2 regions of the Streptomyces incarnatus genome follow, and region 2 is predicted to be linked to the other one. Evidence: riboswitches for the same ligand, from Rfam matches in the RefSeq annotation. Region 2 holds a riboswitch; the other holds the start of a gene.
The links. A riboswitch is a leader RNA that binds a small molecule or an ion and turns the genes downstream of it on or off. The one in region 2 is predicted to bind FMN.
Positions count from the first base shown of each region.

Region 1: another riboswitch for FMN. It lies ahead of ABB07_RS32060 (riboflavin synthase); the one in region 2 lies ahead of ribB (3,4-dihydroxy-2-butanone-4-phosphate synthase).

Region 1 is NZ_CP011497.1:7,062,505-7,067,844, forward strand. It holds gene ABB07_RS32045 (ROK family transcriptional regulator) at 1-453, shown strand, start outside; gene ABB07_RS32050 (SDR family oxidoreductase) at 644-1,387, opposite strand; gene ABB07_RS32055 (RNA polymerase sigma-70 factor) at 1,490-2,380, opposite strand; FMN riboswitch at 2,720-2,850, shown strand; gene ABB07_RS32060 (riboflavin synthase) at 3,005-3,613, shown strand; gene ABB07_RS32065 (nicotinamide mononucleotide transporter family protein) at 3,610-4,251, shown strand; gene ABB07_RS32070 (bifunctional 3,4-dihydroxy-2-butanone-4-phosphate synthase/GTP cyclohydrolase II) at 4,248-5,340, shown strand, end outside.
Region 2 is NZ_CP011497.1:2,211,574-2,216,913, reverse strand. It holds gene ABB07_RS09805 (LLM class F420-dependent oxidoreductase) at 1-182, opposite strand, end outside; gene ABB07_RS09800 (zinc-dependent alcohol dehydrogenase) at 243-1,262, opposite strand; gene ABB07_RS09795 (ribonuclease FAU-1 family protein) at 1,422-2,090, opposite strand; FMN riboswitch at 2,422-2,552, shown strand; partial or broken gene ribB (3,4-dihydroxy-2-butanone-4-phosphate synthase) at 2,835-3,473, shown strand; gene ABB07_RS09785 (phosphopantetheine-binding protein) at 3,764-4,006, shown strand; gene ABB07_RS09780 (ATP-grasp domain-containing protein) at 4,010-5,266, shown strand.

The DNA.
Region 1 (5,340 bases), 4.9 Mb from region 2:
GTGGTGATCCGGGAGGCCGTGGCGGAGGTGACGGCGGAAGCTGTGGCGCAGGTGACGGGAGAGGCGGGCGACTCCGGCGCGGCTCGTCCGGAGGCCGGAGGGCTCGCGGGTTCAGCGGGTTCAGCTGGTCCAGGGTCCTCAGGACCAGAGGGTTCGGGTGCCGAACGGCCCGCCGAGCGGTTTCTCCACGCCCTCGCCGACCGGATCGCCATCGGCGCCGCGTCCGTGGTGGCCGTGCTGGACCCCGGGTGCGTGGTGCTCGGCGGAGAGGCCGGACAGGCGGGCGGCCCGGTGCTCGCCGGGCTCGTGGAGGAGCGGCTGCGCCGAATGTCACCCCTGCTCACAGAGGTGCGGGCGAGCACCCTCGGCGGCACGGCGGTCCTGCGCGGCGCCCTGCTGACCGCCCGTGACCGCGCCCAGGAGGACGTGTTCGGCCACCAGAACCGGAACTGACGGACCGTCAGGAGTTCCGGGCGAGGCGCCCACGGGGACGCATGCCCCGCAGACCGCCCGTCCGGCCGCCGCGCCGCCGCCCCCCCCCGGCGAACCAGGTGACCCCCTCCGGCAGTGGCCGCACACCCTGGGCGAGTTCGTCGGGCGCGGGCGCCCGCGCGTCCACCGCGTCCCCTTCGCCGCCGGCCTGTCAGCCGCCGAAGCGGCGCCCCAGGTACTCCTCGAACGTGGTTTTGCCCACCGCCTGTTCCGGCGCCAGCAGCCCGCCCTCGCGGCACGCCCGGTAGGCCTGGCCGAACAGCGGCAGCCGTGCCACCGCCCGGCGCCGCCCGGTCGCCCGGAGATAGGCGCGGGCCAGCGAGTCCAGGGACCGTACTTCGGGGCCGCCCAGGTCCGCCACCCGCCCGGCCGGCGCGGCGAGCGCCAGCTCCACCAGGCGGTCCGCGACCTCGGTCACCTCCACCGGCTGGTCCTGGATCCCGGCCGGGACCAGCAGGACGGGCGACTTGGCCAGTCCGCCGAGGACCGTGACCAGCAGGTCGTGGAACTGGGTCGTGCGCAGGACGGTCCAGCCGAGCCCCGACTCCTCGATCCGCCGCTCCACGGCCAGCTTGGTCTTGTAGTAGCCGAGCGGCACCCGGTCGACGCCGACGATGGAGATGTAGACCAGATGGCCCACCCCGGCCCGCCGGGCCGCCGCGATCAGATGATCGGCCGACGTCTCGTCGCCGCCCCGCTGCGTGGTCGCGCAGTGCACCACCGTGTCCACGCCGTCGAGCGCGGCATCCAGACCGCTCCCGCCCACGCGCAGATCGACGGCGTACGGCTGCGTGTGCCGGCTGAGCACCCGCACCTCGTGCCCCTCCGTCCGCAGCCGCTCCGTCACGCACCGGCCGAGCGTGCCGGTCCCGCCGGTCACCAGGATCGTGGGCATGCTGTTCCCGTCCCTTCGGACTCCGTGTGCCCCGCTCGGGGCACCTTCGCCAGCTGAGACCGCGCAGCCCCCGCAAATGTGACAAGCCCCCGGCCGGCCCCGCTACGACCGCGCCAGCTGCCGCCGCAAGTAGGTCAGCTTGTCCGGGTTCATCACGGTGCGCACATGAGCGATCAGCCCGTCCCGCAGCTCGAAGGACGCCACCCCGGCGAGTACGTCGCCCGCCCACGCGACCAGCGCGCTCGCGCCGTTGACCTCCGCCACCACGATGTCCAGGCCGCCCGTGAACCGCTCGGCCCCGCCCACCAGGAAGCGCACGACCTTCTCGCGTCCCTCGACCGGCCGCCGGGCCGCGGACACCTTGCCGCCGCCGTCGCCCCAGTAGGTGACGTCCGCCGCGAGCATCTTCTCCAGACCGGCCAGGTCACCCTCGCGGGCCGCCGTGAGGAAGGACATGAGCAGTTCCTCCTGCCGCTCGGGCGCCGGCTCGAAGCGGCCCTCCGGCACGGCGACCCGGGCCACCGCCCGCCGGTACAGCTGGCGGCAGTTGGCCTCGCCGAGGTTCAGGACGTCCGCGATCTCCCGGTGGGCGTAACCGAACGCCTCGCGCAGCACGTACACCGCGCGCTCGGTCGGCGTCAGCCGCTCCAGCAGGACGAGCAGCGCCATGGAGACCTGCTCGCGCCGCTCCGCCGACTCCAGGGGGCCGAGCGTCCCGTCGGAGGTGGCCACCGGCTCCGGCAGCCAGGTCCCGGGGTACTCCTCGCGCCGCGCCCGGGCGGAGGTCAGCCGGGTCAGACAGAGGTTGGTGACGGCCTTGGCGAGCCAGGCCCCCGGGTGCTCGATCGCCGTCCGGTCGGCGCCGCTGAACCGCAGATACGCGTCCTGCACCGCGTCCTCCGCCTCGTGGGCGGAGCCCAGCAGGCGGTAGGCCAGGCCGAAGAGGCGGGGCCGGTGGGACTCGAACTCGTCGGAGGGCGGCGATGGCGTCATGCGCCTCAGCCTGCCAGAGGCCGGTGCTGTCCTGATCATGGTGCCCCGCCGCTCCGGGTGCCCCGGCGTCCCGGGTGCCCCGGCGTCCCGACGCGGCGTCCTGGCGGCCCGGCGGCGGGCAAGGGCCGTCGTCACCGCCACCGGACCCGCCCGCACGATAAAAGGACTAGACCAGTACGGTCAATGGTCCGGGCCAAAGGTCAATCCGCGCTGGGTGTCCCGCAGTTGTGCGTTCCCGGCAGCGCCGCGCAAGGCCGGCGACACGTGCTGTGAGGGAACCCACACCCTCCGCCTGTCTGGAGTGCCGTAAGGCGTGGCACACTGGCCCTGTACCAGAAGCAGCGCACTCCGGGGTCGGTGAAAGTCCGAACCGGCGGTTACAGTCCGCGACCCGGTCGCTTCCAGCGGCCGGTTGACCAGGTGAAATTCCTGGACCGACGGTTAAAGTCCGGATGGGAGGCAGTGCGCGGCGGGCGGGCACATCCCTGTGCGCGTCGCCGTATCTGGGGCTGGTCCGTACGCGGACGGCCCTCTTTCGGCGTCGCCTGGCGTGCTCACCCGTACATGCTGTCGTCATCGACAGGCCCCGGAGTCCGTGCCCGAAGAGGCAGGAGGACCCGGGAAGTGTTCACCGGAATCGTCGAAGAGCTGGGTGAGGTCACCGCCGTCGAGAACCTCGACGACGCCTCCCGCTTCCGGCTCCGCGGCCCCGTCGTGACCGAGGGCGCGCAGCACGGCGACTCCATCGCCGTGAACGGGGTCTGTCTCACCGTCGTGGAGCACGAGGGCGACGAGTTCACCGCCGATGTGATGGCGGAGACCCTGAAGCGTTCCAGCCTCGGCGCGCTCACCGTCGGCTCCCGCGTCAACCTCGAACGCCCCATGGCCGTGGGCGCGCGTCTCGGCGGGCACATCGTGCAGGGCCATGTCGACGGCACCGGCGAGGTGCTGGAGCGCAGGCCCTCCGAGAACTGGGAGATCGTCAAGATCTCGCTCCCCGCGGACCTCTCCCGCTACGTCGTCGAGAAGGGCTCCATCACCGTCGACGGCATCAGCCTCACGGTCGTGGACGCCGGCCCGGACTACTTCACCGTCAGCCTCATCCCGACCACCCTCGACCTGACCACGCTCGGCCACAAGCAGCCCGGCGACCCGGTCAACCTCGAGGTCGACGTCGTCGCCAAGTACGTCGAGCGGCTGCTCGGCGACCGCGCCCAGGGGGCCGGCAAGTGAACTGGCTGAACTCCGGGGCCTTCACGCTCTTCGGCCAGCGCATCATCTGGTCGGACATGACCGGCAACATCCTCGGCCTGATCACCCTGGCCCTCGGCTGGCGCCGCTCCCTGTGGACCTGGCCCGTGCAGTTCCTCTCCGGCCTCGTCCTGTTCGCCGCCTTCTACGGCCACCTCACCGGCAGCGCCGGCAAGCAGGCCGTCGTCATGGCCGTCGCGCTGTACGGCTGGTGGCAGTGGCGGCGCAGCCAGGGCCGGGCCGAGGACGGGCACATCGCCCCGCGGTTCGCCACCTGGCGCGAGCGCGCGGCGATGCTCGGCGCGGCCGCCGCCGGCACCGTCGCGGTGGCCCTGCTCTTCACGGCCTACCCGTCGCTGTCCTGGGACCCCTGGCCCGACGCCTACATCTTCGTCGGCACCATCGTCGCCATGTACGCCCAGGCCAAGGGCATGGTCGAGTTCTGGATCGCCTGGCTGCTGGTCGACCTCGTCGGCGTGCCCCTCAACTTCGCCAACGGCTACGCGTTCTCCGGTTTCGTCTACGTCATCTACGGCGCACTCGTCCTGTGGGGCATGCGCGACTGGTGGCTGCGCTCCCGCCGGAGCCCGCAGCCCGTCCTGGAAGGAGTCCCGGCATGACCTCGGCACTGCCCCTGTACGACACGGACGCCCCCGAGAACTTCGGCCTCGACCCCGTCGAGCGGGCCATCGCCGACATAGCGGCCGGCCGCCCGGTGGTCGTCGTGGACGACGAGGACCGGGAGAACGAGGGCGACCTCGTCATCGCCGCCGAGATGGCCACCCCCGAGATCGTCGCGTTCATGATGAGCGAGTGCCGGGGACTGATCTGCGCCCCCATGGAGGGCGAGGAACTGGACCGGCTGCGGCTGCCGCAGATGGTCCAGGACAACACCGAGTCGATGAAAACCGCGTTCACCATCTCCGTGGACGCCTCGGCCGCTCACGGTGTGAGCACCGGCATCTCGGCCTCCGACCGCGCGACGACCCTCCAGCTGCTCGCGAGCGGCACGGCGGAGCCCACGGACTTCGTCCGGCCCGGCCACATCTTCCCGCTGCGCGCCAAGCCCGGCGGCGTCCTCGTCCGCAACGGCCACACCGAGGCCGCCGTCGACCTCGCCCGGCTCGCGGGGCTCCGCCCGGCCGGTGCCATCGTGGAGATCGCCGGTGAGGACGGCCGTATGCTCCGCCTGCCCGAGCTCATCCCGTTCGCCCGCAAGCACGGCCTGACGATCATCTCCATCGAGGACCTGATCGCCTACCGCCGCAGCAGCGAGCCCACCGTCCGCCGGGAGGCCGAGACCCGCCTGCCCACCCGGCACGGCACCTTCACCGCCTACGGCTACCGTTCCACCGTCGACGGCGTCGAACACGTCGCCCTCGTCCACGGAGAGCTCGGCGACGGCGAGGACGTCCTGGTCCGCGTCCACTCCGAATGCCTCACCGGAGACGTGTTCGGCTCGCTGCGCTGCGACTGCGGCCCCCAGCTGGACGCCTCGCTCCAGCGCATCCAGGAGGAGGGCCGGGGAGTCGTGGTCTACCTGCGCGGCCACGAGGGACGCGGCATCGGCCTGCTCTCCAAGCTCCGGGCGTACGAGCTCCAGGAGCGCGGCCGGGACACGCTCGACGCCAACCTGGAACTCGGCCTGCCCGCCGACGCCCGCGACTACGGCGCCGGCGCCCGGATCCTCGCCGACCTGGGCGTGCGCA
Region 2 (5,340 bases):
TGCCGGCCCTCGGGGTCGCCGGTGTGCGGTACGAAGTGGTCCCAGACCCAGATCGAGTCGGCTCCGAGGTCGTCGGCGGCACGCCACGCGGCGCGCAGTTCGCCCAGGTCGCAGTGCTGCGGGTGGAGCTGGACGCCGACCCTGGGGGTGGGGTGGTCGGCGGAGGTGCCGGAGAAGGGCATCGGGTGTCTCCTTGTGGGGCGGTTCCGGTGCGTGGCGGACGCGGTCGGACCGGCGCGTGGTCAGCGGGGCTCGACGAAGACCCGGTAGACCGGGGTCCCGGAGCTTTCGGTCAACGCCTTGTCCACGTCGGCCAGTTCATGCCGCGAGGTGACGAGCCGGGCCAGCCGGTCCGCGAGCGTCCCGCTGCGCAGCAGGGCGGCGGCGGTGCGCCAGTCGGCGGGCTCCTGGCTGTAGGAGCCGGTGACGGTGAGCTGGCGCCGGTGCACCTCGTAGCCCGGCAGCGCGGCGTCCGGGGTGTCGTGGGAGCCACCGAAGAGGACGAGGCGGGCGCCGTCGGCGGCGGTACGGAAGGCGGTGCCGATGGCCTCGGGGGACGCGATGGTGACGAACACGACGTCCGCGGGCGCGAGTCGGCCGACGTCCTCGGGGGCGACGGCGTCGTCCGCGCCCGCGTCGAGGGCGGCGGACCGGCGCTCCGGGTCGGTCTCCACCACCGTGACGGACCTGGCCTGTTCGTGCTGTGCGAGCAGCAGGTGGAGCCGTCCCATGAAACCGCCTCCGATCACGGCGACCCGGTCGCCGGACCGGTAGCCGGCCCGGCGGAAGGAGTGCACGACGCAGGCGAGCGGCTCGCCCATCGCGGCGTGGACGGGGTCGATGTCGCCGACCGGCCAGACGTGGGCGGCGGGGACCCGGACGTACTCCGCGAGACCGGAGCCCATGCCGATGCTGCCGTCCGGAAGCATGCTGCCCTGGGGGGAGGCGCACACGGCGCTGTCGCCGGCCCGGCAGTTGCGGCAGGTGCCGCAACGGGTCAGCAGGTCCAGGGTGACCAGGTCGCCGACGGCGGGTGCGTCCTCCAGAGCGGCGGCCCGCGCGCCGATCCGCTCGACCCGGCCGGACACCTCGTGCCCGGCGGCGACCGGGTAGACGGGCATCGCCCCGGTGTAGAGCTTGGCCTCCATGGTGCACAGGCCGCAGGCGGTGATCCTGACGAGCACGTCGTCCTCGCCGATCCCGGGCACGGGGATGTCACGGATCTCGACGGAGCCGGGGGAGGTCACCACGGCTATGCGCATCGGTCGTTCCTTTCGTGGTACTCACTCACGGCACACTCGCGCCGGCCCGCGGTTCGTCGCGAGCCGGGGCCCCGCCGGGATCGCCCGGGTGGTGCGTGGCGGTGGTGCCGCGGTGTACGGGTGTACGGAAGATCAGGGGCGGGCGGGGGCCCGGTACCGTCAGCGGACGGCGCCCGTCCACGCGGGCGGGGACAGCCAGCCGGCGGCCGGCTCCCACTGCGCCCACTCCTGTTCCCACCACGTCGCTCGGCTGTCGAGCAGGTCGGCGACCCGGGCGGCCTCGGCGCGCACGGCGGCGGACTGCTCGGCCGTGAAGCCGCCGCTGCGGGCGCGGTGTTCGAACTCGTCGACGTCCTTCCAGCGGTACGGACCGCCGTCGGCGGGGATCCAGAGATCGAGCTCGTGGTCGAGGGTGTCGAAGCCGGAGGCGTTCTTCCGGTAGGGGTCCTGGAAGTTGACGTACCAGCCGGTGAAGTCCCCGGTCGTGTCGTCCCGGAACATCCATACGGCGTAGGCGTCGCCGGGCCGCTGCAGTTGAAGGACGCCGTGGCTGCGCCAGTGCCCGGCGATCCGCTGCCAGGGGTGCGGCCCCCAGCTGAAGTCGCCGTCCCCGAAGGCCAGCGCCGTGCCGCGGGCCAGGTACACCGCGAGCAGATCGGGCCGGTCGGCGACGACGCGGACCGGGTAGCTCAGCCACGGGCGTCCGTCGAGGATCTCCCGGCGCAGCACGATCGCCCCGGGCTCGAAGTAGCCGGTGGCGCGGTCGACGGCGGCGGCGTCGGGCAGGGCTGTGCCCCTTTCACCGTCGATGTTCTCCTGTATCTGCATCGCGATGCACTCCCCCGTACGTATTCGCGAATCGGCTCGGCCGACGGGCGCCGCACGCGACTCCGGCCGGATACGCCGCGTGTCCTCCCGCGGTCCGTTCTCCGGCACTGCCGAGCGAAGTGGGCAACTGGTCGGTGTATGCCCGTTACTGGCGGGTAGTCAGCGGCGTCGCCCGATCGTAGGCACAGCGTCTCCGCGATCGCAACACATTACGAGGGCCGGCCGGCCGGGCGCGGCGCAGCGCGTGACGCAGGCCACAGTGGCTGTGATTAGCCGAGCCTTGTCAAGTTCGAAGAAAGTGTGCAAGGTTAACGTCAGTTATCACGAACGTTTGCGCACTCCGGGGTCGGTGTAATTCCGAACCGGCGGTAATAGTCCGCGACCCGGCCGCAGCCAGCGGCTGGTTGACCAGGTGGAATTCCTGGACCGACGGTGAAAGTCCGGAAGGGAGGCAGTGCGCGGCGGGCAAGGCCATTCCTGGCCGCCCCGGAAAATCCGTGTTCCGCTCACGGATCGTGCGGCGTCCGTCCGGAACGTCGACCTCTTCCCTTGCCCGCCCGGCCCCGGAAGTCCGCGTCCTGAGCGCGAGGAGACTCTGATGGGCCACCCTGCCGGGCGGGTACGCCGCCTGCGCCGACATCCCGGCTTATGTGTCGCGCACGACCGTGTTCCGGGTGCGTGCGGCCCACGCCGTCACCCTCGCGCCCCGACCTCGCTTTCCCTCGAACGCAAGGAAACACGGGCATGACCAGAACCGAACCGGCGCCGTCCCCGACCGCCGGGGACGCACAGCCCCTTGACTCCGTGGCGCACGCGGTGGTGGAGATCGCCGCCGGGCGTGCGGTCGTCGTCGTCGACGACGAGAGCCGTGAGAACGAGGGCGACATCGTGTTCGCCGCCGAACTGGCGACCCCTGAGCTGGTCGCCTTCGCCATGACCGAGTGCCGGGGCCTGCTCTGCGCGCCGATGCCCGGAGCTGATCTGGACCGGCTGGAGCTGGGTCAGATGGTTCCGCGCAACACCGAGAGCCACCGCACCGCCTTCACCGTCTCGGCCGACGCCGCATCCGGCATCAGTACCGGGATCTCGGCCGCCGACCGGGCGCTGACCCTGCGTCTGCTCGCCGATCCCGCCTCCTCGCCCGGCCACTTCGTGCGCCCCGGGCATGTCTTCCCGCTGAGGGCGCGCGAAGGCGGTGTGCGGATGCGCCCGGGGCACACCGAGGCCGGTGTGGACCTGTGCCGGCTGGCCGGGCTGCGCCCGGCCGCGGCCGTCTGCGAGATCGCGAATGCCGACGGAACCATGGCCAGACTTCCGCAGCTGCGCGACTTCGCCCGCCGGCACGGACTCGCTCTGATCTCCATCGCCGACCTGATCACACATCTCGAGCAATCCGCGGAATCCGCCCCCGTGCGCACGGCATCGGCAGGGGTTTCTCTGACCTGACCGACGGGATACGGAATAAAGGGGACCGGCAGCTGCTGCACCTTTCCGGCCGAAACGGATCCGGAAACCGCAGGGCTCTTTCGAGGAAAATGCCGGTCCCTCGTTCCGTCATGCCTTCGATCATGATTCCAATAAGTTAACCTGGATTTCCCCGGGGCTTTGACAGCGCGCCGGAGGGGGTTTAATACTGGGTGACGGCCACGAGCCGAGGGGGAGGAAAAAAGACCATGCCTGAAAACAGCACCACAGAAACGCTGAGGAAAATCTGGGAAGAGGTACTCGGTATTCCGGTTGAGGATGTCGATGCCGATTTCTTCGATCTGGGCGGGGACTCCCTGCTGGCGCTGGCGATTTCGACCCGCGCCATAGAGTCAGGCCTCGCGATGCCGCGGTCGGGGGTGCTGCGCCGCAGCACGCTCCGGCAGCTCGCCGAGGCGGTCGAGGATCCCCGACTCTTCGAACACGTCTGAACGATGGCCATCGTCGTCGTCTACGACCAGGGTGCGGCCTCACCGCGCGAGATCATCGGCCGGCTCGGCGCATCGGAACCCGTGGTGGTGGCACTCGCGGACTCCGAACACGCCCGCCAGGTCCGCCCGCTCCTGGAGGAGAACTGCGCCGGTCTCGTCGACCTGGCGGACGGTACGGACGCCGCCGTCGACGAGCTGCGCCGGCTCGGGGCCAAGGGCATCGTGACCTTCAGCGAGTGCATGCTCGCCGACACCGCGCGCCTCGCGCTGCGGCTGCGTCTGCCGTTCAACTCACCTGAGACCACAAGGGCGTTGACGGACAAGGCGATCCAGCGTCGCCGGCTGAGCCAGGCGGGTGTGGACGCGGTCCGCCACGCGGTCGTCACGACCGAGCGGGACTGGCCGCGGGCCCTGGCCCGGGTGGGTCTGCCCGCCGTCCTCAAGCCGGTCCGTGGCGAAGGCAGCCGGAACACCGTCCGGGTGACCGACGCCGCGCAGGGCGCCGCCGCCGTCCGGGAGTTTCTTCGCTCCGAACCCGCCCTGGTGGTGGAGGAGTTCCTCGAGGGGGCCGACTGGGCGCCGTTCGGGGACTACGTCTCGGTGGAGAGCGCCGTCACCCCGGAGCGCATGTCGCACTTCGCCGTGACCGGCAAGCTGCCGCTGGCGCCTCCCTTCCGGGAGTCCGGGCAGTTCTGGCCCTCGCCGCTGACACCGGAGCAGGAGGCCGGCGTGACCGGTCTGGCCGACCGCGCGCTGCGCGCGCTGGGGGTCACCCACGGCCTGGTGCACACGGAGATCAAGCTGACCCCGGCCGGGCCCCGCCTGATCGAGGTCAACGGCCGACTCGGAGGCGACCAGACAGAGCTGGCCCTGCGCAGCACGGGTCTCGACCTGGTGGCGCTGGCCGGCGACCTGGCACTGGGGCGCGGCGTCCCGCCCGAGCCCGTACGCCCGCAGCGGGTCCACTTCCAGTACTACACCCCCGGACCCACGTCCGGGGGGCTGCTGGAACGGGTCGACGGCGCCGCTGCGGTGCGCGCCCTTCCCGGGATCACCGCGTACCACTCCCGTGTACGGCCCGGCACCCGCCTGGCCGAGGGCACCGCCACCCTGCTCCTGGACATGCTGTGCGGCTCGGCCGCCGACCATCGGGAGATGACCGCCCTGCTGGAGCAGGCCACCGCACTCCTCGCCTACGAGTTCACCGTCGGCGACGAGCGCGTCCTGCGGACCGCGCGAGACCTGCTCGTCCGCCCGTAGACCGGTCCGGCACCGGCCGCGACCTCCCGTCGCCCTGCCCGGGACACGGCTCATGCCTCCCGGGCCCCCGGCCC